3 regions of the Bordetella bronchialis genome follow, and region 1 is predicted to be linked to each of the others. Evidence: predicted binding sites of a transcription regulator. Region 1 holds the regulator's gene; each other region holds the start of a gene.

Region 1 (9,729 bases):
TGTAGCAGTCGGTGCCCCACAGGAAGACGCAGCGCAGATCGTCGCCCGGGGCCTGCACCACATCGCGCTCGAAGCCGTCGTTGTCGACGGGGCGCATGCCGAACAGCTCGAATACCTGGGAAGGGTCGAAGGCCTGGGCGTCGGTCACGGCGGCGCTCTTAGCTCTGTTGTCCCGCGGACACCACGACCAGCGCCGGGCGCAGCACGCGGTCGACGATCAGATAGCCCTTCTGCAGGGTCTGGACGACGGTGTTGGCGGGCTGTTCCGAGGGGACGGACGAGATGGCCTGGTGCTGGTGCGGATCGAACTTGTCGCCGGTGGCGGGCGCGATCTCCATCAGCTTGTTGCGTTCGAAGGCGGAGGCCAGCTGCTTGAGCGTGGCTTCCACGCCTTCGCGCATCGACTCGACGGTCTGTTCCTGCTGGGCCAGGGCGGCCTCCAGGCTGTCCTTGACCGGCACCAGGCTTTCGGCGAAGGACTCGATGCCGAACTTATGCGCCTTGGAGACGTCTTCCTGCGCGCGGCGGCGGATGTTTTCCGCGTCGGCGCGGGTACGCAGCAGCTGGTCGTAGTGCTCGGCCGCCTTTGCCTGGGCGGCTTCCAGTTCGGCGCGCAGCGCCGCCAGCAGGTCCTGCTGGCCTTCCCCGCCGTCCGCGGGCGCTCCGGTGTCGGCCGCGTCAGCCGCTGCATCGATGTCGGGCCTTTTCTCGGCAGGCTCGTTCTGTGCCGTCATGGGGTCTATCCTCCGGGGTAACGAATAAGGTTTGCAAGCACTGTGGGGGCCTATGCCCCCTTTTCAAGGGGGGTTAAGCGCGGGCGGCTTGCGAATTGATGTAAGCGACTGAAAACAAACGGGTTTTATTCTGGGCGCGGCCGTTCGCGATGCCCGGCCGCGGGCAGGCGCCCCTTATACGGGCCAGCCCTGCAGATTCCGCTGGACCAGTCCCGCCAGGGCGGCGATCCATGCCTCGTCGTCGTTTACGGCCGGGATGTACCTCAGCCGCTGGCCGCCCGCCGCGACGAAGGCATCGCGGCCCTCGACCTGGATTTCCTCCAGGGTCTCCAGACAATCGGCCAGGAAACCGGGGCAGACCACGTCGACCTCCGTCACCCCATCCTGGGCCAGTCCGATCAGCGTCGGCACGGTGTAGGGCTCCAGCCAGCGCGCCGTCCCGAAACGGCTCTGGAACGTCACTGGCGCCTGCTCCGGCGCCAGGCCCAGGCGCTCGCGCAGCAGGCGCCCCGTGCTCAAGCAGTCCTGGTAGTAAGGGTCGCCCAGTTCGACCGAATAGCGCGGCAGGCCGTGAAAACTCATCACCAGCTTCTGCGGGCGGCCGTGGACGCGCCAATAGTCCTCGATGCGCCCGACGACCGCGCCCAGATAGCCGGGATCGTCATGGAAGCGCTTGATGAAGCGCAGCTCGGGCTGGTCGCGCAGCCGGGCAGCCTGGCGGGTCACCGCGTCCACGGCGGTCGCCGTCGTGCTGGCCGCGTATTGCGGGTACAGGGGCACGACCAGGATGCGCTCGCAGCCGCGGCCGCGCAACTCGTCTAGGGCAGCCGCCACGGAGGGACTGCCGTAGCGCATGCCGAGCGCGACCTCCACGCCGGTCCCGCGTTGGGCGAGCGTCCGGGACAGACCCTGGGCCTGGCGGCGGCTATAGACCATGAGGGGAGAGCCCTCTTCCATCCAGATGCCGCGATACCGCGGCACCAGCTTCTTGGGCCGCAAGGTCAGGATGATGCCGTGCAGGATCGGCCACCAGAGATACCGCGGGATTTCGATCACGCGGGGGTCGGCCAGGAACTCGCCCAGGTAGCGGCGGATTTCCCGGGCGGTGGGCGCCTGCGGCGTACCCAGGTTGACCAGCAGCACGCCGGTCCTGCCCGGGCCGCGGGCCGTCTGTTCGACGAAAGGGTCTCCGCGTTCCGGTTCCGGAAGGAAACGTTCGGGCCACAGATACTTGAACGCACGCAGGAACACGCGGATACCTCGCCAGCCATGCCGTCCCCCGCGGGACCGCCGGCCTATTTGTGGTTATGACTCAGGGCGTTGGACAACAGGCGTGCCGTGATGTCGACGATGGGGATGACGCGCTCGTAGGACATGCGGGTGGGACCGATCACGCCCAGCGTGCCGACCACCTTGCCGTCCACGCCATAGGGCGCGGTGATGACGGAAACCTCTTCCAGCGGGACCAGCTGAGAATCGCCGCCGATGTAGATCTGCACGCCCTGCGCGCGGCTGGAGACATCCAGCAGCTGGAGCAGATCGGTTTTCTTTTCGAACAGGGCGAACATCTTGCGCAGGCGGTCCATGTCCGACGCGATGTCGGTGACGTCCAGCAGTTTGCGCTCGCCCGATATGACCACGGCGTCGCCGTCTTCCACGGCCTCTGTCCCGGCTTCCACCGCGGCCTGCATCAGGCGGGAAATGTCGTCGCGCAGTTGCGCCAGTTCCGTGGCCAGCGTGCGGCGCACCGCATCGAAGGACTTGCCCGCGAAATGCACGTTGAAGAAGTTGGCGGCCTCGACCAGTTCGTGCTCGACGTAGTCGCGCTGCACGAACAGGATGCGGTTCTGCACGTCGCCGTCGGGCGTGACGATGATCAGGAGCACGCGCTTTTCCGACAGGCGGATGAATTCGATCTGGCGGAAAACCTGGGCCCGCTTGGGCGTGAGCACCACGCCGGCGAACTGCGTCAGGTTGGACAGCAGCGCGGCGGCGGCGTTGACGGCGCGGGCCGGCTCGGCGGCCGGCAGGCTTTCGCGGATATGCTCGGGCTGGATGTCGTAGCTGCGGACCGACAGCAGGGAATCGACGAAAAGCCGGTAGCCGCGCGGCGTGGGGATGCGCCCGGATGAGGTATGCGGACTATGGATGAGGCCGGACTCTTCCAGGTCCGCCATCACATTCCGTATGGTCGCCGGCGAAAGATCGAACACCTTGGAAAGGGTGCGCGATCCGACCGGCTGGCCGTCGGCGATATAGCGTTCTATCAACGCCTTGAGCAGTGCGCGTGCGCGGTCGTCCATGTGGCTATTTTATGGAATCTTTTTTGCAACGGTGCCAATTTTGTCCCGCAAAGGCAAATATGGCCCCATATAATCGTTGAATCCTAGCTCAAACCTCTACCGGACGCCCGCCTCCAGCATGCATTTCCCGACTGTCGCCCTCATCGGCAGATACCAGGACACCGGACTGGACGCGCCGCTACGCGCCTTGGCCCAGATGTTGACCGAGGAAGGCCGTGGCGTGCTTATCGAAAAGGACACGTCCCACAACACCGGCCTGGCGGAATTCCCCGTCGCCGACATCGACGAGATCGGCCGTCGCGCCAACCTTGCCGTGGTGATGGGCGGCGACGGCACCATGCTGGGCGCGGCCCGGCTGCTGGCGCCGCACGGCGTGCCGCTGATCGGCGTCAACCACGGCCGGCTCGGCTTCATCACCGACGTCCCCCTGCACGACGCCAAGAACGCCTTGTCGCGCGTGCTGGAAGGCAACTTCAAGGCGGAAGACCGCATGCTGCTGGAAGGCAGCATCTGGCGCGGCGACCAGCAACTGTTCTCGTCGTCGGCCGTGAACGACGTGGTGCTCAACCGCGCGGGCCGCGGCGGCATGATCGAAGTGCGCGTCGAACTGGACGGCGTCTTCATGTACACCCAGCGCGCCGACGGCCTGATCGTCGCCACGCCCACCGGGTCCACGGCCTACGCGCTGTCGTCCAACGGGCCCATCCTGCATCCCGGCCTGCAGGCCATGGTGCTGGTCCCGGTGGCGCCCCAGACGCTGTCCAACCGGCCCATCGTGATCCCCGACAACGGGGAACTGGCCATGACGCTGACCGGCATGGGCCGCGTCGAGCATGGCGCCTCCTGCCACTTCGATATGCAGACCTGGTCCGACCTCCAGCCCGGCGACCGCATCGTCGTGCGGCGCGCCCCGCACACCATCCGCTTTCTGCATCCGGAAGGCTACAGTTTCTTCACCACTCTGCGCCGCAAGCTGCACTGGAATCTGATGCCGCAGGCCACGGATAGCGGAGAATGACGCCGCCATGCTGCGCACGCTGCATATCCGGGATTTCGTAATCGTGGAGAAGGCCGACATCCATTTCGGAGCCGGCTTTACCGTGTTTTCCGGCGAAACCGGCGCCGGCAAGTCCATCCTTATCGACGCGCTGGCGCTGACGCTGGGCGAGCGCGCCGATGCCTCCGTCCTGCGCGAAGGCGCGGCGCGCGCCGACATCAGCGCGGTATTCGACACGCCCGACAGCCTGCGTGCCTGGCTGGCGGAGCGCGAGATCGACGCCGAAGAAGAACTCGTGCTGCGCCGCGTGGTGGACCCGCAAGGCCGCAGCCGCGCCTTCATCAATGGCGTTCCCGCCACGGTCGCGCAGTTGCGCGAACTGGGCGACAGCCTGGTGGACATCCATGGGCAGCACGCCCACCAGAGCCTGATGCGCCCGGACGCCCAGCGCGAATTGCTGGATGCCCAGGGCGGCCACGGCGAATTGCGCCAGACGGTCGCGCAAGCCTGGAAGCACTGGCGGCAATTGGCCAGGCAGCTCGAAGGCCTCGAACGCGACAGCGCTTCGCTGGAGGCGGAGCGCGAGCGGCTGCAATGGCAGGTGGACGAACTCGACAAGCTGGACCCGCGCCCCGGCGAGTGGGAAGCCCTGCAGGCCGAGCACACCCGCCTGGCGCACGCGCAATCCCTGCTGGACGGCGCATCGCGCACGCTGCAGGCGCTGGATGGCGACGACGAATCCGCCCATAGCCGCGTGGTGGCGGCGGTGCACGTGCTGGAGCAGCTCAAGCGCCACGACCCGGGCCTGCAAGGCGTCTGCGACGAACTGGAGTCCGCGCGCATCGCGATCGCCGAAGCGGTTTCCGACCTGAACAACTACGTCAGCCGGGTGGACCTGGACCCCGCGCGGCTGGCCCAGGCGGAAGAACGCCTGGGCGCCGTATTCGAACTGGCGCGCAAATTCAAGACCGAACCGGAATCCCTGCCCGATCTGCGCGAGTCCCTGCAGGCGCAACTGGCCGACATGGCGGCGGCCGCCGATGTCGATGCGCTGCGCGCCCAGACGGAAGCGGCCCAGGCCGACTACGCCAAGGCCGCGGCCAAGCTGTCCGCCGCCCGCCGCAAGGCCGCCAAGGAATTGAGCAAACTCGTCACCGACGCCATGCAGGCGCTGGCCATGCAGGGCGGCCGCTTTGAGGTCTCCGTCGAAAAAGCGGCATCGCCGTCGGCGCAAGGCGACGACACGGTGGAATTCCTGGTCGCGGGCCACGCCGGCACCACGCCGCGGCCGCTGGCCAAGGTGGCATCGGGCGGCGAGCTTTCACGGATCTCGCTGGCGCTATCGGTGATCGCCAGCCGGGCCGCGCGCGTGCCCACCCTGATTTTCGACGAGGTCGATAGCGGCGTGGGCGGCGCGGTGGCCGAGGTCGTGGGCCGGCTGCTGGGTGAACTGGGCCAGCGCCACCAAGTGCTGTGCGTGACCCACTTGCCGCAAGTCGCGGCGCGCGGCGGCGCGCACTACCAGGTCAGCAAGGCGGAGAAAGCCGGCACCACGCATTCCCGCATCGTGGAGCTGGATGCCGATGCAAGGGTAGAGGAAATCGCCCGCATGCTGGGCGGTATCAAGATCACCGCCACCACGCGGCAGCATGCCCGGGAAATGCTGGGCGCCTGATGGCGGGCGCCGTCGGGGGGGCGCCGTGGCGGCCCCGCCTGGGGCACGCACTGGCGCGGCCCCGCCTGCGCGGCCCGCCCTGCGCGGCCCGGCCTGCGCGGCCCGGCCTGATGCGGCCCGCCTAGCGGCGGGCGGCGCAGTCGCCGCAGGTACCGTAGAGCACCATGGCGTGGCTTTCCAGCAGGAAACCGTTGTCCTTGGCGATCTTGTGTTGCCGCTTTTCGATATCGATGTCGTTGAATTCCACGACCTTTCCGCAGTTCGTGCAGATGAGGTGATCGTGATGGTCGCCGTCGTTCAGCTCGAAAACGGCCTTGCCGCTATCGAACTGGCTGCGCGCGAGAATGCCGGCCTGCTCGAACTGCGTCAGGACGCGGTAGACCGTGGCCAGGCCGATTTCGACGTTTTCGGCGATCAGGGCGCGGTAGACGTCTTCCGCGCTAAGATGGCGCTGCTCCGCTTTGCGGAAAATATCCAGGATCTTCAGGCGCGGAAAGGTGGCCTTCAAACCCATGGTCTTGAGGTCGCTTTGATCGCTCATTGGTCCAGTAGGGAAAGTTCCGCATGACGGGCGGGACGGGAGACCAGGCCGACGTGGCCGCCGGCTTATGCCCCTGCGCTATCGCGCCCTGTTGTCCACGCCACGCGGAATGACTTGAATAAACCTTTATGATAACGGTTTTGCCAGTATCCATTACGGGGAACCCCGAGTGTTCACGATCGCACGTTCCACATCCCACCGCCTGAAGGCGGCCATCGCCATCGGCGCGCTCGCGGCCGTCCTGGCGGGATGCAGCTCCGACAAATGGGGGTTTCCGTATAAGGCGCCGGTTCAGCAGGGCAACTGGATCACCAGCGAACAGGTTGCCCTGTTGCGCCCCGGCATGACGCGGGAACAGGTCCGCTTCGCCCTGGGCAGCCCCACGCTGACCAGCGTGCTGCACTCCGACCGCTGGGACTATCCGTACTACTACAAGCCGGGCTATGGCCCCACGCAGGAACGGAAGTTCACCGTCTTCTTCGAGAACGACAAGCTCACGCGCTGGGAAGGCGACAAGCAGCCGGCCGTCCAGCCCTACCAGCTGGCGGATGGGCCCGCGGGGTCGTCGGGGACCAGCGTTCCTCCGCCGCAGAATCCCGCGCCGGCCAGCACGACGCCTGCCGGACCCGCCGGGGGCGGACTGCCCGCTGGCGTGACCTCCTCGGACAACAGCCCGGCGGCGGCCGCCTCGTCCGGCAACGCGCCGGCTCAGGCCGCGCCCGCCGGCGGGGCCCCCGCCGGAACTTCCCGCACCGCCCAGCCGGGCGCGGCGCAGTAGCACGACGGGCGCCGGGCGCGCGCGGCCCCCACGCCGGCGCCAAGCCCGGGCCCGCAAATCGACAACGACGTCTAGCGAGGATCTACCCATGCGCATCGCCATTGCCGGCGCCAGCGGCCGGATGGGCCGCATGCTTATCGAAGCGGTGCTCGGCCACCCCGACATGACCCTGGCCGTCGCCCTGGACCGGGCAGGCAGCGACCACATCGGCCAGGACGCCGGCGCCTTCCTGGGGCGCGACACCGGCGTCGCCATCACGGACGACACGCAGGCCCTGGCCAACGCGGATTGCCTGATCGACTTCACGCGCCCGGAAGGCACCCTGCGCCATCTGGATGTCTGTGCGCGGCACGGCGTCAAGGCCGTCATCGGCACCACGGGTTTCGATGAAGCGGGCCACGCCGCCATCGCGCGCGCCGCGGAAAAGACCGCGATCGTCTTCGCGCCCAATATGAGCGTGGGCGTCAATGCCACGCTGCGCCTGCTTGAAGTCGCCGCGCGCATCCTGAATTCCGGCTACGACGTGGAAGTGTTCGAAGCGCATCACAACAAGAAAGTCGACGCGCCGTCCGGCACCGCGCTGAAGATGGGAGAGACCGTCGCCAAGGCCTGGGGCGTGGAATTGCCGGACGTCGCGACCTGGACGCGCCATGGCGACACCGGTGTGCGCGAACCTGGCACCATCGGCTTTTCCGTGGTGCGCGGCGGCGATATCGTGGGCGATCACACCGTGTATTTCTGCGGCATAGGCGAACGCGTCGAAATCACCCATCGCAGCAGCAGCCGCGCCACCTATGCGCAAGGCAGCCTGCGCGCGGCCGACTTCCTGCGCGACAAGACGCAGGGCCTGTTCGACATGCAGAAGGTGCTGGGCCTGTAGCCCGCCCGCCGGCGGACACCCCAGCCGCAACGATCAGGGCCGCACCGGCTCCGCTTCGAGTTCGACGCCGTACCTGGCGCTGACATCCGTGCGTATGGCCTCGGCCAGGGCCATGATGTCGGCGGCGGTGGCGCCGCCCCTGTTCACCAGCACCAGCGCCTGCCGGTCGTGGACGCCCGCCTTGCCCATCGCGCGGCCCTTCCATCCGCATCGATCGATCAGCCAGCCCGCCGCCAGCTTGTAGCGCCCATCCGCCTGCGCGTAGGACACCAGGTCAGGAAACCGCTGGCGCAGCGCCGCGTGGCGTTCCGCGGTAACGATAGGGTTTTTGAAGAAGCTGCCCGCGTTGCCGATGACGGCCGGATCCGGCAGCTTCTCGCGCCGGATGCCGCACACGGCGTCGAAGATGGCGCGAGCCGACACGGAATCGCCGCCGGCCAGGGCGGGATGCCGCTTGACGTCCGGATAGTCGAGCACCGGACGCCATGGCCGCGGCAGCGCGAAGCGCACCGACACGATCGCCCAGCGGCCGGGTTCGTCGTGCTTGAACCGGCTGTCGCGATAGGCAAAGCGGCAATCCCGCGCCGACATCGCGACCATCTCCCCACGCACCACGTCCCAGGCGTTCAACCCCAGGAAACGCTGGTCCAGCTCCACGCCATAGGCGCCGATGTTCTGCACCGGCGATGCCCCCACCGTCCCGGGAATCAGGGCGAGGTTCTCCAGGCCGTCCCAGCCATTGCGCAGGCAGGTGTCGACGAAGCCATGCCAGTTTTCGCCGGCGCCGGCCTCCACGATCCAGGCGTCGGCGCGGGCTTCCAACAGGCGAATGCCGGGGATGGCCATATGAGCCACCAGGCCTTCCATGTGCGCGGGAAGCACGACATTGCTGCCTCCGCCCAGCACGAAAAGCCGCCCATGTTGCCGCGCCAAGGCGGTCAGCGCGGGAAGCTGCGCGGGAGAAACCAGGCGGACATAGGCCCGCGCGGCCGAGGCCAGGCCCAAGGTGTTGAGGGCGGTAAGGTCCGCCGCGATCGGCGCTAGAGTTTCCGTATCGGTATTGGACGCCGATGGATTTGACATCGATTTTCGGAAGCTGATATAGTTTCGTTCTTCGCTGATTTTACGCGATAGCGATGCGGGAATAGCTCAGTTGGTAGAGCGCAACCTTGCCAAGGTTGAGGTCGCGAGTTCGAGACTCGTTTCCCGCTCCAGAATTCCGATCCGCAGTGCCCCGATGAAGAACCAGAATCGGGAAGCCTGCAAGAAAGCCGATCAAAAGAGTGATCAAAAGGCCGATAAAAAGGCCGATCGATCAAAAGGCCTGAAAGGGGCGAATCGGGGGCGAACCCCATGATTCGCCCCTTTTCTTTGCGCCGCCCGTACAACGACGGGCGTCGGCGTGGCAGCGTCGGCCGCACTAAAACCGCATCGCGAGCGTGAGCACACCCGCTTGCTGCCGGTTGCCACCGCCGAACTGCGCGTCGTAGGCGATGCCCGCCGTCGTATTGCGCGCGATGGTCATCTCGGCGCCGAGCCCGAGTACGGCGGCGTCGCGCGCGATCGGGACGCCCGTCACGGAGAACGTCTTACCGCCATCGAAAGCCAGATCCTGTCTTGGCGTCAAATCGCCCATTGCGTGGCGCCAGCCCAGCGAAGCGGTCAGACGTCCCGGCGCGCGGTCGGATCCGAACAGCCACGCGCCGCGCAATCCCAGCGTCGTGCTGGTCACATCGTCGGAATTTCCCGACCCGTGCAAGGCCGCCGTACCGCCCGACTCATCGAAGTGGCGCGTGCGCAGCTGGTTCCACGCGACGCCGG
Region 2 (9,729 bases), 610 kb from region 1:
CGTCTTCGACGCGAGCCTTCTTTTCCTTCATTTCGACTTCGGTCGCGGCACCGACGCGGATCACCGCGACACCGCCGGCCAGCTTGGCCACGCGCTCTTGCAGCTTTTCACGGTCGTAGTCCGAGGTGGCTTCCTCGATCTGGACGCGGATTTGCTTGACGCGGGCTTCGATGGACTTGCTGTCGCCAGCGCCGTCGATGATGGTGGTGTTTTCCTTGCCCACTTCGATGCGCTTGGCCTGGCCCAGGTCCTGCAGCGAAGCCTTTTCCAGCGACATGCCGGTTTCTTCGGAGATGACCACGCCGCCCGTCAGGATGGCGATGTCTTCCAGCATGGCCTTGCGGCGGTCGCCGAAGCCGGGCGCCTTGACGGCGGTGGTCTTCAGGATGCCACGGATGTTGTTCACCACCAGGGTGGCCAGCGCTTCGCCTTCGACGTCTTCCGCGATGATCAGCAGCGGACGGCTCGACTTGGCGACTTGCTCCAGCACGGGCAGCAGGTCACGGATGTTGCTGATCTTCTTGTCGTAGATCAGGACGAAGGGGTCGTCCAGCGCCGCGACTTGCTTGTCGGGGTTGTTGATGAAGTAGGGCGACAGGTAGCCGCGGTCGAATTGCATGCCTTCGACCACGTCCAGTTCGTTTTCCAGCGACTTGCCGTCTTCGACGGTGATGACGCCTTCCTTGCCGACCTTGTCCATCGCGTCGGCGATGATCTGGCCGATCGAGGAATCGCTGTTGGCCGAGATCGAGCCGACCTGGGCGATTTCCTTGCTGGTCGTGACGGGCTTGCTCAGCTTCTTCAGCTCTTCGACGGCGGCGGAGACCGCCTTGTCGATGCCGCGCTTCAGGTCGATGGGGTTGAAACCGGCGGCCACGTACTTCAGGCCTTCCTGGACGATGGCCTGGGCCAGCACGGTGGCGGTGGTGGTGCCGTCACCGGCGTTGTCGGAGGTCTTGGAGGCGACATCCTTGACCAGCTGGGCGCCGATGTTCTCGAACTTGTCCTTCAGTTCGATTTCCTTGGCAACGGACACGCCGTCCTTGGTCACCGTCGGGGCGCCGAAGGAGCGCTCCAGCACGACGTTGCGGCCCTTGGGGCCCAGGGTGGTTTTCACAGCGTTGGCGAGGACGTTCACGCCGCGGACGATACGGACGCGGGCGTCATCGCTGAACAGGACTTGCTTGGCAGCCATAGTGGTTCCTTACGGGAATTCGATGAATTCGGTATTCGGGATACGGGGAATTACTGGATCACGGCGAGGATTTCTTCCTCGCGGATGACGAGCAGCTCTTCGCCATCGACCTTGACGGTCTGGCCGGAATACTTACCGAAGAGCACCTTGTCACCGGCCTTCAGGTCAACCGGCAGAACCTTGCCGTCTTCCGTGCGCTTGCCGGGGCCCACGGCGATCACTTCGCCCTGGTCAGGTTTTTCGGCCGCGCTGTCGGGGATGACGATGCCCGAGGCGGTTTTGCGCTCGTTGTCCAGGCGTTTGACGATCACGCGATCATTCAAAGGACGCAGGGCCATGAAGAACTCCTGTAGTTCGATACGATGTAGGGTTGTCTCTAGGGACCGGCCGGGGGCGGTGTTAGCACTCATCGGCGGCGAGTGCTAATTATAGGGGCGGTTGGCACGGGTTCAAGGGGGATGGCCGGGGCTGTTACAAATTCCGCCTGGGTGGCGCCGCCTTACCGTGCAAGTTGTCCAAGTTCATCCAACTTGGAATTTGGTACTCGGGTTTGGATTCAACGTAACTATTACCGTCGTCGAAGACCCGGCATTTTTATGGATACGGCAGAGCCGGCGACAGGAATCATATGTCCTGGTCCGGTCCGGACTTACCTCGATTTGGCTGCGCCCGGAAAACGAGGTCTGAGGGTAGCGGACTATCTACGGAGCAAAATCACGCTCGGTATAAGAACCGGACCGCCGGGCAGTGGCAGCGCGACGCGTATGGCCAAGTAGATGCGTGGCTGCGCGCGCTGGGACTGGACTAGGTCTATGGACCTTCAATATCCCGCAAGCCTGGCAGGAAACACTTCCACCAGCCATTCGATGAACACCCGCAAGCGCCGCGCGACGTAGCGGTTCTGGGGGTAGAGGACATGGAAGGGGTAAGGGGGCGGGCGCCATTTTTTCAGTATTTCCACGAGGGCGCCGCCGCGTAGCGCCGGGCCGGCGGCGTAGGTGAACGTCTGGATAATGCCCAGGCCCGCCAGGCAGGCGGCCAGGTGGGCGTTGCTCTCATTGACGCCAACGTGGTGCTCCACTTTGACTTCCGTCTTTTCGCCATCGCGCAGGAAACGCAGGGGTACGGCGCGGTTGTCCTGCGTTGAGATGTAGCTGACCACCCGGTGTCCGTTTTTCAGTTCTTCCGGATAGGCAGGCACGCCGTACTGTTTCAGGTATGCCGGCGCCGCGCAGGTGATCATCATGGCGTCGCCCACGGGGCGCGCCACCAGGGATGCGCTGTTCATCCGGCCGCCGCGGATGACGCAGTCGACGTTGTCGCCGACCAAATCCACCGACCGGTCGGATACACCCAGGTCGATGCGGATTTCTGGAAATCGGCCCATGAAATCAGGCAGCAGCGGAATCAGTACGTCGCGGGCGGTGGACCCGCCCACGTCGACGCGCAGGCGGCCGCGCGGTTTGCCGTGGGCGATGTTGAACGAGGCATCGATGTCCTCGAGATCATGGATCAGACGCGCGGTCTTGGCGTAATAGTCCTGGCCTTCCGGCGTGACGGTGACTCGGCGGGTGGTCCGCTGCAGCAGCTTGACGCCCAGATGTGCTTCCAGATCCTGGATCAGTTTGCTGAGGGTGGCATTGGGCATGTCGATCGAGTCGGCGGCGCGCGTAAAACTGCCGGCTTCCACGACGCGCGCGAATGCACGTATGGCTAGAAGTTGATTCATGGATTATCCATGACAATGGATAGTAATTTCATTGTTCTCCATTGTTCCATAAATTGGGCGCGCCTAAAGTGACGCCATGGCCTGGACGACGAGCCGGTCGCGAACGACGGCTACAGCCGCGAAAGCGAACGGGGTCCGGCGCCCCACACCCCTCGAAATGGAGCAAGTCATGAGCAAGCAATTGAACGGCAAGATCGCCTTGGTGACCGGCGGCAGTACGGGCATCGGCGTGGCCGCGGCGCAGGAACTGGCGGCGCAGGGCGCCCGCGTTTTCATTACCGGTCGCCGCCAGCCCGAGCTGGACGCCGCCGTGGCGGCCATCGGCCCGGCCGCCACCGCTATCCGCGCCGATGCATCCGTCCTCTCCGACCTGGATGCGTCTACGCGCAGATCGCCAACGCCGCCGGCCGGCTCGACATCCTGTTCGCCAACGCCGGCGGCGGCGACATGATGCCGCTAGGCGCGATCACCGAAGAACACTTCGACCGGATCTTCGGCACCAACGTGCGGGGCGTGCTCTTTACGGTGCAGAAGGCGCTGCCTTTGCTGGTCGACGGGGCGTCCGTGATCCTGACCTCTTCCACTGCTTCCGTCATGGGCACCGCCAATTTCAGCGTCTACAGCGCCAGCAAGGCGGCGGTGCGCAACTTCGTCCGCTCGTGGGTCCTGGACCTGAAGGGCCGTGGCATCCGCGTCAACGTCGTGAGCCCCGGCCCTATCCGCACGCCGGGCCTGGGTGGTCTGGTCCCCGATGAGGGACGCCAGGGCCTATTCGACTACCTGGCCTCCCAGATACCGCTGGGCCGGCTGGGCGAGCCGGAAGAAGTCGGCAAGGCCGTGGCCTTCCTGGCTTCCGACGCATCCAGCTTCGTCAATGGCGTTGAACTGTTTGTCGACGGCGGCATGGCGCAGGTCTGACCGGCGCGTGGCGCGCACACGGCAAGGCGGTGGTGCGCCGGTGCGGCGATACGGTAATGCAGCCGCCGCCGCGCTACGCTTGCCCATGCATATGGGTCAGCACCAGCGCCGTAGCCGAGGCGCGTGTTAGGCCAGGCCGTCAGCCAGGAAGTCCATCGACACGCTCTGATTCGGCGCCGTCGCAACGGGACGAACTACCCGTTCTGCGGGCGCGATGCGCTTGCGGCGACGCTTACGAAGGCCTCAAGCCTGCTTGGCTATAACGCCGCCAGACCCGCTTGTGATTTGTCTGCCAGCCTTTACGGCGCAGCACAACATGGATGCGCCCATAGCCGTAGCGCCGTTTGAGCGCTGCCATTTCTTTCATGCGCTTGGTCAATGCCACATCGCCCGTACGCTTACTTTCATAAGCGAACAGCCACCGCACAGCCCGCGACGCTGCCCTCTATAAGGAAGAGGTATGGCTTGCGGCCTGCTTCTTCCCAGTACAACGGCAGATAGGGGTATTCAGTGCTCGCGCCGAGTTCGCTGAGGCAATCGTGCAGCAAGATGCCCAACAGTTAAGCCTGTTCGATCGTTGCGAGGTCGATGCAGATAGTCGGGCGCGGCTTGCTCATGACGGATGACGCCGAGACGAGCAGCGCTCCTGGGCGTCGGGGTCGATTTCCAGATTGAAAGCGTACCCGAAAGGCTAAAACGAGATTGGCGCGTCATATCGTCTGGACCGGCGGTCTTCCGTTAGCACCTCGCAAGGTCGCTGTCCTTATCGGCTTGGACCGGAATGGACGAATCAAAGAGGCGACGGCCGATGGCCTGTGCAAATGCGTGATTGTCCATGGCGTCTTTTGTTTGTGCCTCAAGCATGAAATGTGATTGGACGACGTGTGCGCCGCAGAAATCGAATATGCCGTGTGCGATCTGCGTATTCATGGCGTCGAAATAGCCGTGCCGGATATAGGTTCCCCTGTCGGCGCCGCCTATCCCGACAAGGTGAACGTTCAGCCTGTGCAACTTCTTGACCAGCCCGGTGTCGGGACTGGAGTCGTAAGCCCAGCCATTGGAGAACACCCGGTCGATCCACCCCTTGAGCAGCGCGGGCATCGACCACCAATAGATGGGGTAGACCAGTACAAGCGCGTCGGCGTCGTCAAGCCTGGCCTGCTCCGCGAGTACATCGGGGGGAGGCGGGCCGGCTCTATCATGGACCGCATGGTCGGCAGTGGTAAATCGCGGATCGAAACCTTCGGCGGCAAGGTCGGCGATTTCGGCGGTGTGGCCGCCGTCGGCCCGGGTCACGCCCGCAGCGATGGATTGAGCGATGCTCAGGGTGAGCGAGCGAGGATTGGGGTGGGCAACAACGATAAGTGCGTGCATGGCAGATCCTCCTGTCGATGGTTGGCGCAGGAGGGTCGCCGGCACCTCCCAGAGCGCTATATACGATTCGTATATACCGTTTGTAGGTTATGCTTGGCACATGGATAAGTCAAGTCCGAAAGACAAAAAGAAAAGGCCCGGTCAGGCGGTACGCAAACGCATGACGCGGGAAGAGCGTTATCGCCAGCTCATTGCCACTGCCTGGCAAATCGTAAGGGAGGATGGAACTGCGGCCCTGACACTGGGGCGACTCGCCGAGCAATCCATGGTTGCGAAACCGGTCGTGTACGACCACTTCCCAAATCTTCATACATTGCTGATCGCGCTGTACAAGGAATTCGACAACCGCCAGACGTCGATCATGGATATGACGCTCGAGGCAAGCGAGCCTACCCTGGCTGGCAGGGCGGCGGCCATTTCGTCCTCGTATGTCGATTGCGTGCTCGTTCAGGGGCGTGAAATACCAGGCATCATTGCGGCGCTCGCAAGTTCGCCGGAACTGGAAAAAATCAAGCGGTCCTGTCAGGCGACTTATATGGAAAAGTGTCGCATCGCCCTGACGCCATTCGCGCCCGTTGACGGCATCCCTGCAGCGAGTTTATGGGCCATGCTTGGCGCCGCCGAGGCCTTGTCTCAGGCAGCTGCGTTGGGAGAGCTTTCGGAAGCACAGGCCAAGAACGAACTGTATGAAACCATCGTGGCGATCGTTCGCAGAACTTCGGGCAAGGCCTAGGTGTGAACTGTCAAGAGGTTGTATCCGCCCAGATTAAGCCTGGAGATAGGTACAGCGCGGCCGATGCCTTGGTGAGGGCGATGCCAGTTGTAGTGGTGTAGCCAGGATTTCATGGCATCGGCTCGGTGTTGTGAGTTTTGGTAGGTGTAGGCGTAGGCCCATTCACGCAGGGCTGACTGGATGAATCGTTCGGCCTTGCCATTGGTCTGTGGCCGGTAGGGCCGGGTGAAGCAATGCTTGATGCCCATTTCACGGCATAGCGCGGCGAAGGCGCGGCTGCGGAAGGCCGAGCCATTATCGGTAAGCAACCGCTGGATGGTCACGCCTAAGCGCTTGTAGTAAGCCACGGCGTCCTTGAGGAACTGGACCGCACTGGGGGCGCGTTCGTCGGGGTGGATGTCGGTAAAGGCCACGCGAGCGTGGTCATCGATGGCCACGAAGACGAAGTCCCAGCCGGCACCGTCCACGCCATCGCGCCGGTTACCTGTAACGCGGTGGCTGGGCCGCACGATGCGCCCGAGCTTCTTGATGTCGATGTGTAGCAATTGGCCTGGCGCCTCATGTTCGTAGCGCACCACCGGCTCGGCCGGCTCCAGGTCGGCCAGGCGGGACAGACCGGCACGGGCCAGGACGCGGCTGACGGTACTGGCCGATACGCCCAGCGCCTGGGCAATGCGTGCCTGAGTCAGTCGCTTGCGGCGAAGTTCGACGATAGCCATTGCCTTGGCCGGCGCAATCGCCTTGGGCGAGCGCACCGGGCGCGATGAGGCATCTGCAAGCCCGTCCTGGCCCTGCGCCAGAAACCGACCTAGCCATTTGCGCACAGTCGGCGCCGTCACCCCGTAGGCGCCAGCCGCTTGAGAGATCGTCAACTGTTTATTGCGCAATTGCTCAACCATTTCGAATCGACGTACGAAGGTCAATCGGGCATGCTTATGGGTGTTCATCCGGCCGGGCTCCTTGAGCTTTCTGGTGGTTTGGCGATTACCAGTTTCTCAAACCCGGTTCGGGTGAACCATGAATACAACCTATTGAATGTTCACACCTAGGCCACCCTACCCTGGTTTTCCATCCCGTTCTAAGGACGCTCCATGAAGAACCTTGAAGCCCCGCAGCACGCTGCTGTTGCGAGAGCGGATGGACATCCTTCTTCACGCCTGGTTGGATGACATGTCACTACGCCGGTTCACGACACAGCCTGTTCCAGCACGGCGCGAAGGTCTTTGTCCAGTTGCACGGCAACCGCGTCGATCTCCGGAATATTGAACTGCCCAAACACCGATACAGGGCGGTCGTACTCAAAGGACACCGCGCCATCCTGGTCTTCACGAAGCAGGACACGAATCGGGGCATAGAGGGCCGCCGCGATGTCGTGTCTCGTCATTTTGGACGCGGTAAGCGGACTGCCGATATCGTATTGAATCGCGTGACGGCGTGGACCCGCGATTCCGAGCAAGGCCCCATGATCCCGGAATCCGAAGATGGATAGCGTGGGCAGCGCTTCCAGCTCTTTCAGCGCACGACCTGTTTCGCCGTAGCGCAGCAAGGTAAAGATTCCATCGTCGATGCGACTCACCAAGCGCTCCAGTTTGGTCTTGACGGCAGCGAACGAATGATCGGACCGAATGGTGACGTGCTGCACGGCGATCGTCTTTGTTTCATGAACGGGCTTGGACATTTCTATTCCTTCAGGTAGCGCAGCCGGCCAAGGCCGCAGAACGTGTGAACGTTGTTTGTTTTGCCGCGATCAGATAGGCCCTGACAACGTGCCTAGCACTGCTTCCACCCGGCGAGCGACATACAGAAGCGCGCGATCCCGGCCGAAAGGGCCGTCCAGTTCGAGACCGATCGGGAGCCCCTTATCAGACTTCCCCATCGGAAGACTGATACTCGGAAGCCCCGCCGCGCTGGCGGGAATCGTGTTATTGGCGAGCACCAGCTGGCTCATCTCCTGGCCACCTAACACGATCTTGTCTTCCTGTCCGATCATCGGTGCGACGGAGGGGGTGGTGGGCAGAATCAGTGCCGTGGCGCCGGTACTCGAGAATGCCTCCGCATACCGGCGCTTGATTTCTGCGCGTTCGTTCCACAGCGCATGGCGATAGACCTCGTCGGAGATGTAGCCTTGCCCGGTAGGCAGCACGAACCGGGTCCATACATCTTTCAGTCCCGGCTTCAGGCCATCCACGATCGTATCGAACGTAGCGGGAACATTGTTCTGGCGGATGAATTTCTCGACCGCTGCCTTGGTCTCACGAAAAAAGATGTTCCATGTGGCGGTTAGCGCGCGGCTGGAGAAATCCTGTCCGAGATCGACTTCCACCACATTCGCGCCGGCGTCGCGCAGTTGACGAATGGTTTCCTTGAATCGCGCCGCGACGTCGGGCGCCGCCAGTTCCAGGAACTGACGCGGCGCGTAGGCCAGCGTGACCCCTTTCAGGACTGAATCGGTACTGCCGTCAGGCGTTTCGTCTCGGGTGACGACGCGGTCCATCAGAATGCAGTCTTCCACATTCCGGGCAAATACCCCGGTGGTATCGAGGGTGTGGGAGATGGGCGCCACGCCACTTCTGGGCCAACGGCCAGTGGTGGGCTTGAAGCCGACCACGCCACACAGCGATGCCGGCACACGAATCGAGCCGATGGTGTCGCCCCCCAACGCCGCCGGCACAAGGCGGGCAGCAACAGAGACACCGCCGCCTCCTGAAGAGCCGCCGGAGACGTGGTTCGTGTCGTGGGGGTTCTTCGCTTGACCGTAGGCTTCGTTGTGACCGGTCAGTCCAAACGACATTTCGACAAGATTGTTCTTGCCGAAAACAATCCCGCCACCGTCTTTGATCGCCTGCACCGCGTCAGCGTCGTGCTCCGGCACGAAGCTAGCCAGCGCGGACAGGCCTATGGTCGAACGTAGTCCCTCCGTAAGGTAACTGTCTTTGATCGCAACGGGCACACCAAGAAGCGGCGCAGCCGTTCCGCAGGCGACCGCTTCGTCGGCTTTCCTGGCGGCTTCCAGCACCGCCCCATCGTCGATCGTAATGAACGAGTTCAGATCGGCATGATCGCGAGCCCGCCGCAGCAACGCGCTCGTGTAAGACTCGGAAGAGATCTCGCCCCTACGGATGGCCTCAGCCGCTGCGGCGACGCCCAGCGACGCAAGCGTATCGGTCTTGGCTCCGCTGGTCGCTTCAGTTTTTTCCTGCATGACATAGCCTCGCTATCGAAAAACTCCTGGCTGGCTTCGCGCCGAGAGAGCCAGGAGCGTCTTTGAATTACGGTCATAATATAGAAGTATGGTCATAAGTCAATGGCCGGTCGATGCGAGCGCCGGCAGGGCCGCAAGCAAGGTGAATCGGGCCGTCAGGCAACCGCGCCTTGGCGCCTCCGTCCGGTGGTACCGCTCCGGTCCCTCGAAAAGGCTTGTATGCCCCTAAGGGGCTGGACCTGGGGCCCAGCGCCGCCCGTGCTACCCGCCCGGCGGCCCGGCGATGCGGCGCCGAAGCGCCTGGCACTGGGTCAGGTATCCCGTGGCGCCGGCGTCGGCGACCACGGCTTCGGCCGCGGCCAATTCCATCAGCGCGGTGGCGCGGTCCCCGACTTCCGCCATGGCGTCGGCCAGCCGCACGCCCGCCAGCGCCGCTTCCATGACGGCGTTCTTGCTGCGCAGGATGTCGACCGCCGCGGCGAAATGCGTCAGGGCCTGGTGCTGTTGGCCCAAGGCCCACGACAGCTCGGCGCGCGCCCGCTCCACCTGACCGGCGACGGCGCCGCCTTCCCAGGTGC
Region 3 (9,729 bases), 1.1 Mb from region 1:
GCGGCTGGGAAACTAGGGACTGCCACAATTTGTTGCGGCGCAAACCGCGACGATACAGGGGAGAGGTCCGGGTCGCAAGAAAAACAAAAGGGGTGCGTCCCCCATAAATTCCGGCGTCCTGATGGGAGCTAATTAATTAGTGACATATCAATGCGGAGCGCGGTTGTGCCAGCGTGGGGCGGCCGCGGCCGATCAGTAAGTCAGGAGCCCGTGGATTCCGCTTCCGCCGGCGGCGGCGCCGGCTTTTTGCGGGGCCGGCCCCGCTGGCCCGGGGTGACGCGGCGGCTGGCGGTGTGCGCCAGCATGGCGATGAAATCCGCACCGCCCAGCGCCCATTGCCCCTGTACGGCCTGGTCTATGCGCTGGATCTGCTCGCGGGTCAGCCCTTCCTGCAGGCGCTTGCGGTAATTGGCCTGGCGGTCGAAGGGCGTATTGCCGCAAGACCAGTAGTCGGCGTGGTCGGACATCCAGGCCGCCTGCGGCTGCCCCGAGCCGGTATGGCCGGACGCAGAGGACCAGGGCCAGAGCTCGGCATCGTGGGTGGCCCCGCTACGCACGGGATAGGTCTCCAGCCAGACCAGCGCCGGCAACACCCAGGCGCCCGGTTCCACCAGCGCCGAACGGTAGCGCCCCGCGAACACCCGCCCGCCGCGCAGCCGCGCCGCCAGGTTGCGTCCCAGGGTTTGCATCAGGCGGGGCAGGCCCTCGCCGTCCACCGGCGTGGCCAGCAGCAGGATACGGTCCGTGGCCAGCACCCAGCCGTGCAGGGCCACGCGATTGCGGGTGGCGGTTTCGCCCAGCCATGCCGCGACCTGGTTCAGTGTATCGGCGGGTGCCGGCTGCGATGGCGCCGCCAGCGGATTGATGAAGTTGGCCTGCACGAGTTGCGGCAGTCCGGGAGCGTACAGTCGGGGCAGGCGAGCCATAGGGTGTCAGGACCGAGACATGCAGGGAACGGGACGTTCGCGCAGGAAAATAAATGGTACCGCGTAAACGGCCCGGCGCAACAGTGAGGTTACCCCGGTAACGTTACCCCCCCGCGCGTTAATATTCCCCGACCGATACGCAAGCCTGGAGCACGCATGAAAACCAAAGCCGCCATTGCCTGGAAAGCCGGGGCCCCCCTGACCATCGAGGAAGTCGATCTGGAAGGCCCCCGGGCCGGCGAGGTCCTGGTCGAAGTCAAGGCGACAGGCATCTGCCACACCGATTACTACACCTTGTCCGGCGCCGATCCGGAAGGCCTGTTTCCCGCCATCCTGGGCCATGAGGGCGCCGGCGTCGTCCTGGAAACCGGCGCGGGCGTGACCAGCCTGAAGCCCGGCGATCACGTCATCCCGCTGTATACCCCGGAGTGCCGGCAGTGCAAGTTCTGCCTGTCCCGCAAGACCAACCTGTGCCAGGCGATCCGCGCCACCCAGGGCAAGGGGCTGATGCCGGATGGCACGTCGCGGTTTTCGCTGGGCGGCAAGGCCATCCATCACTATATGGGTACGTCGACTTTCGCCAACCATATCGTGGTGCCGGAAATCGCGCTGGCCAGGATCCGCGATGACGCGCCTTTCGACAAGGTCTGCTATATCGGCTGCGGCGTGACCACCGGGGTGGGGGCGGTCGTGTACACCGCCAAGGTGGAAGCCGGCGCCAACGTGGTCGTCTTCGGCCTGGGCGGCATCGGGCTGAACGTCATCCAGGGCGCCAAAATGGTCGGCGCGGACAAGATCATCGGCGTGGACATCAACCCGCGCCGGGAGGCCCTGGCCCGCAAGTTCGGGATGACGCACTTCGTCAATCCCTCCGAGGTCGAAAATGTCGTGGATCACCTGATCCAGCTGACCGACGGCGGCGCCGATTACTCCTTCGAATGCGTCGGCAACACCAAGCTGATGCGCCAGGCGCTGGAGTGCTGCCACAAGGGCTGGGGCAAATCCATCATCATCGGCGTGGCCGCCGCTGGAGAGGAAATCGCCACCCGCCCCTTCCAGCTGGTCACCGGCCGGGAATGGAAGGGCTCGGCCTTTGGCGGCGCGCGCGGCCGTACCGACGTGCCCAGGATCGTCGACTGGTATATGGAAGGCAAGCTCAATATCGACGATCTCATCACCCATACCCTGCCGCTGGACCAGATCAACGAGGGCTTCGACCTGATGAAGCGCGGCGAGTCCATCCGTTCCGTGGTGCTCTACTGATGGCGGACCTGGAAATCCTGGCCCAGCACCGCTGCTTCGACGGTTGGCAGCGCATCTACCGCCACGACTCCGCGGCGATCGGCCTGCCCATGCGCTTTTCCGTCTATACGCCGCCGCAGGCCCAGCACGGTCCCGTGCCGGCCCTGTTTTACCTGGCCGGGTTGGAGTGCAACGAGGAAACCTTCATGATCAAGGCCGGTGCCCAGCGCTGGGCGGCCCGGCATGGGGTGATGCTGGTCGCGCCGGACACCAGCCCGCGCGGCGCGGGCGTGCCGGGCGAGGACCAGGATTGGGACCTGGGCACGGGCGCCGGCTTCTATGTCGATGCCACCCAGGAACCCTGGCGCCGCCATTACCGCATGGAAAGCTACATTACCCAGGAGCTGCACGGCCTGGCCACGGCCCAATTGGGGGCGGCGTCCGGCCGCATCGGCATCTTCGGCCACTCCATGGGGGGCCATGGCGCGCTGGTGCTGGCCCTGCGTCATCCCGGCCTGTTCCGCTCGGTGTCGGCCTTCGCCCCCATTGCCGCGCCCAGCCGCTGCCCTTGGGGGCAGAAGGCCTTCGCCCATTACCTGGGCGCCGACCAGCAGGCCTGGGCGGCCTACGACGCCAGCGCCCTCATGGCGTCGTCGAAGGCGCCCTATCCGGCCGGCATCCTGGTGGACCAGGGGCTGGGCGACCGCTTCCTGGCGCAGCAACTGTATCCGGACGCGTTCGAGGCGGCTTGCGCCCAGGTCGGGCAAGCCCTGCAGCTGCGCCGGCACGCCGACTACGACCACGGCTATTACTTCATCTCCACCTTCATGGAAGACCATATCCGCTTCCATGCGGACCGGCTGGGCCCGGCCGGGGATTGACGGCCTCTATATACTGAAAAGGTGTCCGGCTACCCGCGGGGAACGTATTGATCGAAGGCATCGCTCCGTCCATATGGATCGCGTTGGTGACGTTGGCCGTCCTGCTGATCGGATTCGGCCTGGTCCTGGGCAAGGGCGGCCCGCGCGATGCGCGGGGCCGCCGGCGCTTCCGCCTGCGGCCGGTCCGGCGGCTGTTCGGCCTGCTTCTGCTGGCGCTGGCCTGTGTCACGGGCCTATTCGCGGCGACGCTTTACCAGTTCTTCCGGCTGACTTCCGACGAGCCCGTCGCCGTGGTCGAGCTGCGCGAGCAGGGGCCGAGGCAATTCGTGGCGGCGGCGGAGCTGCCGGGCAAGGCTGCCGAGGATTTCACGCTGCGTGGCGACGAATGGCAGATCGACGCGCGCATGGTGCGTTGGCGGCTGCCCGCGCTGCTGGCGGGCGTGCCGCCGCTATATCGGCTGGAGCGCCTGTCGGGCCGCTACACCGACGCGGCGGCGGATCAGTCCGAGCCGCGCACGGTTTATGCGCTCGCTCCATCGGGGCTGCCCGATCTGGTAAAGCTGAAGCAGCGGTTCCCGAACTGGCTGCCCTTCGTGGATGTCGTATATGGCAGCGCGGCGTATATGCCGATGTTCGACGGCGCCCGCTATCGGGTCTTCGTGGATCCGCGCGGGGCGTTGTTCATCCGCCCCGATAACGCCGCCACGGCCGATGCGCTGAAGCAGCGCGGGTGGTAGCAGGCCTTGCAATGGCACAGTACACGCCGGCCCGGGCGGGCCGTGCCTGGTAATGCGGCCCCTTTTTTTCGGCTTGTGCCCCGGTGACGTCGGCGACCGCTTTTCCGCCCGTAAAACTGAACTTCGCACGCCTTCGGGAGTCGAATTAGCACTCCCTCTTTTAGAGTGCTAACATCACCGAATGCGTTCTACCACTAGCCGTTTCCTGGAGCAAAACACCATGAAACAAACGAGATCCCCGTTGGCCGTACCCGGCAACGCCCTTACGCTGGCCATCGCCAATCCTGGCGCGCTGGGGACGATCGACGCATATATCTCGGCCGTGAACCGGCTGCCGGTTCTGACCGCGGATCAGGAAACCGCCCTGGGTCGCCGCCTGCGCGACACCGGCGACCTGGATGCCGCGCGCGAACTGGTGCTGTCGCATCTGCGCCTGGTGGTGTCCATCGCACGCCAATACCTGGGCTACGGCCTGCCGCATGCCGACCTGATCCAGGAAGGCAACGTCGGCCTGATGAAGGCCGTCAAGCGTTTCGATCCGGAGCGTGGCGTGCGCCTGGTGTCCTTCGCGGTCCACTGGATCAAGGCCGAGATACACGAATACATCGTCCGCAACTGGCGGCTGGTCAAGGTCGCCACGACCAAGGCGCAGCGCAAACTGTTCTTCAACCTGCGCAGCATGCGGCCGGACGGCAAGACCCTGGATTCCGAGCAGGTCGACGAGATCGCCCGCGAACTGAATGTCCGCCCCGAGGACGTCAGCGAAATGGAAGTGCGCCTTTCCGGGCGCGACATGGCGCTGGAGTCGCAGGACGATGACGACGAGGGCTACGCGCCCATCGCCTACCTGTCCGACGAAGGGCGCCAGGAGCCGACCCGCGTGCTGGAGCGCAAGGCCCACGACGAGCTGCAGAGCACCGGCCTGCACGACGCGCTCGAGGCCCTGGACCCGCGCTCGCGCCATATCGTCCAGGCCCGTTGGCTGCAGGACGACGGCGGCGCCACGCTGCACGAGCTGGCGCAGGAATACGGCATATCCGCCGAGCGCGTCCGCCAGATCGAGGCCGCCGCCCTGAAGAAGATGCGCGGCACGCTGCAGCCCGCCTGACGGGAACCGCCGGGCCGGGTCGTCCCGGTCCGCTGCCGGGATCCGGCGAGAGTTAAATTTTGATACATCTCGCCAGGATAAATCCGTGGAACGGCCGAAACTTTCTGGCGGCCCCCCAGCCTAACCCTACGTAGACCGTGCGCCTGGAGCCCTCCAGGCCCGCCGTCTTCTCACCTGTCTCGGCTTCTCCTCTTTCCCCTCCCCTATGAGACAGGTGTTTGGCGGGGCACCCCAAGCGGTGCCCCGTTTTTTATTGCGGCGGCCAGCGGCGCCTCTTCGGGTTCGTTCCATTCCTGGACCAGGGCCCGCCACAGCGCCGTATCGAGCCGGCGCACCCCAGTGGCCACCGAGCCGTCCGGGTAAAGCTTCAGCCAGCGGTAGCCGGGCGCTTGCGGATCCAGCCGGTGCCGTCCATCGCGTATCGTGAACTGGAAGCACGTGGACGGCGTGGCCAGCATGCGGACATTGCCGCGGCGCCGGTCGAAATCCTGGTGCACGTGGCCCCACAGCAGGATGCGGGCATTGCCCCAGCGCGCCAGGTGGCGAAACAGCTCGGCCGCGTTGTCCAGCATCATGGGATCGCGCCAGTCCGCGCTGACCTGTACCGCGTTGTGATGCATGGCGACCAGCGCGGGGCGCCCTTGCGCCGTCGCCAATCCGTGGTCCAGCAACTCGAACTGGTCGCGTTCCAGGTGTCCGGCATTGGACCCATCGGCACGCGAATCCAGCAGGATGATGCGCCAGGGATCGATATCGGTGATCGGCTGCGTCCAGTCTCCCAGGGTGCCCTTGAGCGCGGCCGGCGCGTCGTGATTGCCCGGCACGCAACGCACCGGCATGCCGAGCGGCGCGACGGCGTCGGCGAAGCGATGGTAGGAGGTCTCGGTGCCGTCATGGGACAGGTCGCCCGTGGCCAGCAGCAGGTCGGCATGGCCGTGGCCGCGGCGTATGGCGGCGACCACGGCGCGCAGGCTCGCATCCGTGTCCACGCCCAGCATGACGGCGGGTGTCGCGAATAGATGGGGATCGGTAAGCTGTACGGCCAGGATGGGACGGTCGTCGGCGTCTTCCGCGCGCGCGCCGCTTCCGGCGCCGGCCGGCGATGGAATGGAAAGCTTGGGGATGGTATGCAACGGCGGCTCCGGGTAAGTGCGCATCCGACGCCGCCGAGGTGGGCCCGCGGGATCGGTGGGGGACGCGACGGCGATGCGAACCCTCGGAACGTTAGCGAAAATCCGCCGCGGCAGGGATCCACCAAATCGTGCGGGCCGTAACGAAACGTGCGTCGCGTAAAACCAGCTATCCTCTCCGCTAAATGGAGCATCGACGGGGATAAGAAATAGATGGACGTGGGTCTGATCGTTTTCGGCTTGGCGACCTTGCTGACGCTGGTGTGTTTCATGCCGCCGCTGGCCGGGCGCCTGAAGCTGCCCTACTCGGTGCTGCTGGCGATCGTGGGCTGTTTGCTGGGCATCGTCATCCACGTCCATGGGTGGGCGCCGCCGGTGCTGGCCGGCATGCTGGATTCGCTGGAGAAGTTCGAGATCTCCTCGGAAACTTTCCTTACCGTTTTCCTTCCGGTCCTGCTTTTTGAAACCGCCCTGTCCATGAACGTGCGGCGCCTGATGGACGACATCGGGCCCATCCTGATGATGGCCATCGTGGCGGTGTTCCTGTCCACCGTGGTGGTGGGCGTCACCCTGAACGGCCTGTCCTCGTACGGGCTGGTGGTCTGCCTGCTGCTAGGCGCCATCGTCGCCACCACCGATCCTGCCGCCGTCGTGGGCATCTTCCGCGAAGTCGGCGCGCCCAAGCGGCTGACCACCCTGGTAGAGGGCGAAAGCCTGTTCAACGACGCCGCATCCATTGCCTTGTATTCCGTGCTGGTGGGCGTGCTGGCGGGCCATGCCGAAATGTCCGCCGGCAACGTCCTGGTGGATTTCGTGGTCAGTTTCCTGGGCGGCGGCCTGGCCGGGTATGCCATGGGGCGGCTGGCGTGCATGCTGTTCGCGGTGCTGCGCGGCTTTCCCACCGCGGAGATCACGCTGACGCTGACCGTGGCCTACCTGACCTTCTTCGTGTGCGACCACTACCTGCATGTGTCCGGGGTGGTGGCTACCGTGATCGCCGGCCTGGTGGTGGGCTCCACCGGCCGTACCCGCATGGCGCCGACCACGTTCGAGCACCTGACCAGCGCGTGGGAGCAGTTCGGCTTCTGGGCGAACTCGCTCATCTTCCTGTTCGCGGCCATGCTGATTCCGCGGCTGATGGCCGATGCTACGCTGGGCGACGTGGCGCTCATCCTGGTTTTGTTCGTGGCCGCGCTGGCGGCGCGCGCGGTGGCGGTGTTCGGCCTGCTGCCCCTGCTGGGCCTGACGCGGCTGGGCACGCGGGTCAATCGCGCCTACAAGACCGTCATGCTGTGGGGCGGCCTGCGTGGCGCCGTATCGCTGGCCCTCGCCTTGGCGGTCACCGAGCGCGACGACGTGCCCTACGAAGCGCGCCAGTTCGTCGCCGTGGCAACCACCGGCTTCGTCCTGATGACGCTCTTCATCAACGGCATCAGCCTGCGCCCGCTGATCCGCATGCTGCGGCTGAACGAGCTGTCGCGGCACGAGGCCACGCTGCGCGACCAGGCGCTGGCCGTGGCCCTGGGCGACCTGCAGGAAAAGACCGACGAAGTGGCCGCGACCGAGCACATCGGGCCGGAAGTGCGCGAACGCATCCATGCGGTGTTCGATCGCACGCTGAGCCAGCTGCGCGACGCGGAGGTGCGCCACATGAGCGTGCCGGAACGGGTGGACATCGGCCTGGCGACGCTGGCGCGGCGCGAGGAAGAAATGTTCTTCGACATCCTGAAGGCGCAGATCGTCGATTGGCGCATGGCCGAATCCCTGCTGGCGCGGGCCGAACGCCTGGAGGACGCCGTGCGCGCCGGGGGCGTGACCGGCTTCGAGAACGCCATCGCCGCCGACGTGCGGTATTCCCGTTCCTTCAAACTGGCGCTGCGCCTGCACTATCTTTTCGGCTTCCAGCGCTGGCTGGCGCGCGAACTGGCGCAGCGTTTCGCGGCCTTGATGTGCAAACGCTCGGTGGCCCAGCGGGTGATCCTGTTCGCCGGCCAGCAGTTGAAAGTCATGCTGGGGGAGGAAGCCACGCAGCGCATCGTCGCCGCCCACCAGCGGCGCCTGGATGCCATCGAGAACGCGCTGCAGGCGCTGAACCTGCAATACCCCAGCTACGCGCTATGGCTGCAGGAAAGCTATCTGGGGCGGGTGGCGCGGCAGCTGGAGCGCATGCGCTACCGCGATATGCTGGACCAGTTCCTGATCAGCGGCGAGGTCTACGCCGACCTGACCCACCAGCTGGAGCGGCGCTGGGCCCATATCGACCGGCACCCGCCCTTGGATATCGAGCTGGGCGCGGCCGAGCTGATCAAGCGCGTGCCCCTGTTCGAAAACCTGAGCGCCGATTCCTTGCGCGCCATTTCCAGGCTGCTCAAGCCGCGCCTGGCGCTGCCGGACCAGCATGTCCTGAAGGACCGGGCCGGCGAAGAGATGTGCTTCGTCGCCTCCGGCGCGGTGGCGGTGCACCTGCCGGACAACACGACCGTCGAACTGGGCAGTGGCGAATTCTTCGGCGAGCTCGCCTTGCTGGGCGAACAGGCGCTGGTGCCGGACGTGACTTCGCTGGGCTACAGCAAACTGCTGATGATGTCGGCGCGGGACTTCCGCGCCCTGCTGGCCCACGACGCCGACCTGCGCGAACGGATCGAAAAAGTGGCGCGGCAGCGATTGCGGGCGATCGAGGTCTGGAAGCAGTTTTCGGCGACGCCGCCGACAGCCGCCTCGTGATGCACTCGTTGGCGCGTCGTCCCGCCGCTAGGTCGTCTCCCGCCTTACCAGCCGAAACCCCAGGTCCAGATGTCGCTGCGGATTAGGCCGGCCTTCCAGGGCGTTCATCAGCAGCGTGGCCGCGGAACGGCCGATTTCATAGCGCGGCGTGGCGATGGTGGAAAGCGGCGGGGTGGTCCATGCCGTGCCGTTCAGGTCGTGGAAGCCCACCAGGCCCATGCGCTGGGGCACGGGGATACCCAGGCGTCCGCACTGGAACACCGCGCCCTGCGCCAGGTCGTCGTTGCAGAAGAACAGCGCGTCGCATTCCGGATGGTCGCGCAGCATGGTTTCCAACAACTCCGCGCCCAGGCTCAACGAAGACTTCGCGGGCGTCATGATTTCCAGGGCGGGGTCATGGAGACCGGCGTCCCGCAGGGCTTGCCGGCAGCCTTCGCAGCGGCGTAGCGAACGCGGGTCTAGCTGGGCGCCAATGATGCCGATGTGGCGGTAGCCGCGCTCCACCAAGTGGCGGCCGGCCGCATAGCCGGAATCGAATTGCGAGAAACCCACGCTCAGGCCGCCCGGCTCGTCCAGCGTTTCGATGGTGTGGACCGTGGGAATCTTGCGCGCGTCCAGCAGCTTCCATACCCCCGGGCTGTGGTCGATACCGGTCAGGATCAGCCCGTCCGGCGAATGCTGCAGATAGGTGCGCAGCAGCGTTTCTTCCGCTTCGGCGGAGTAGCCCGTCAGCCCGATGTGCATGTGGTGGGCGTGCGCGTCCAGGACTTCCTTGATGCCCGCCAGGATATCGACGAAAACGATATTGCTCAGCGAGGGAATCAGCACCACCACCGTGCGCGATCGCGCCGAGGCCAGCGCGCTGGCGGCATGGTTCGGTACGTAGCCCAGTCGGTCGCAGGCGTCCTGGATGCGGGTCCGCAGCGCCGCCTGGACTTTCTCCGGCGTGCGCAAGGCGCGCGAGACCGTAATGGCGCTGAC

What was found. The regulator HrcA, encoded in region 1, represses chaperone genes, less so after heat shock. The targets are predictions, from matches to a motif close to TTAGCACTCNNNNNNNNNGAGTGCTAA.
Region 2: groES (co-chaperone GroES) is a predicted target of HrcA. The motif match lies at 1,595-1,621, and genes of this name have one in related genera.
Region 3: rpoH (RNA polymerase sigma factor RpoH) is a predicted target of HrcA. The motif match lies at 3,932-3,958, and genes of this name have one in related genera.

The regions. Positions count from the first base shown of each region.
Region 1 is NZ_CP016170.1:1,321,058-1,330,786, reverse strand. Features, by position in the region: gene BAU06_RS05900 (thioredoxin family protein) at 1-97, opposite strand, end outside; gene grpE (nucleotide exchange factor GrpE) at 159-734, opposite strand; gene hemH (ferrochelatase) at 909-1,985, opposite strand; gene hrcA (heat-inducible transcriptional repressor HrcA) at 2,030-3,037, opposite strand; gene BAU06_RS05880 (NAD kinase) at 3,156-4,055, shown strand; gene recN (DNA repair protein RecN) at 4,063-5,709, shown strand; gene fur (ferric iron uptake transcriptional regulator) at 5,831-6,250, opposite strand; gene BAU06_RS26505 (outer membrane protein assembly factor BamE) at 6,465-7,028, shown strand; gene dapB (4-hydroxy-tetrahydrodipicolinate reductase) at 7,117-7,908, shown strand; gene murB (UDP-N-acetylmuramate dehydrogenase) at 7,942-8,991, opposite strand; tRNA gene BAU06_RS05850 (tRNA-Gly) at 9,047-9,122, shown strand; gene BAU06_RS05845 (autotransporter family protein) at 9,329-9,729, opposite strand, start outside.
Region 2 is NZ_CP016170.1:709,192-718,920, forward strand. Features, by position in the region: gene groL (chaperonin GroEL) at 1-1,195, opposite strand, end outside; gene groES (co-chaperone GroES) at 1,246-1,533, opposite strand; gene BAU06_RS03035 (LysR family transcriptional regulator) at 2,016-2,924, opposite strand; partial or broken gene BAU06_RS03040 (SDR family oxidoreductase) at 3,094-3,842, shown strand; gene BAU06_RS26455 (IS3 family transposase) at 4,075-4,209, opposite strand; gene BAU06_RS03045 (NAD(P)H-dependent oxidoreductase) at 4,581-5,216, opposite strand; gene BAU06_RS03050 (TetR/AcrR family transcriptional regulator) at 5,317-5,949, shown strand; gene BAU06_RS03055 (IS481 family transposase) at 5,946-6,896, opposite strand; gene BAU06_RS03060 (DUF302 domain-containing protein) at 7,136-7,627, opposite strand; gene BAU06_RS03065 (amidase family protein) at 7,697-9,151, opposite strand; gene BAU06_RS03070 (winged helix-turn-helix domain-containing protein) at 9,413-9,729, opposite strand, start outside.
Region 3 is NZ_CP016170.1:206,159-215,887, forward strand. Features, by position in the region: gene BAU06_RS00935 (hypothetical protein) at 201-926, opposite strand; gene BAU06_RS00940 (S-(hydroxymethyl)glutathione dehydrogenase/class III alcohol dehydrogenase) at 1,083-2,189, shown strand; gene fghA (S-formylglutathione hydrolase) at 2,189-3,049, shown strand; gene BAU06_RS00950 (hypothetical protein) at 3,097-3,786, shown strand; gene rpoH (RNA polymerase sigma factor RpoH) at 4,007-4,894, shown strand; gene BAU06_RS00960 (phosphodiesterase) at 5,098-5,892, opposite strand; gene BAU06_RS00965 (cation:proton antiporter) at 6,238-8,748, shown strand; gene gntR (HTH-type transcriptional regulator GntR) at 8,776-9,729, opposite strand, start outside.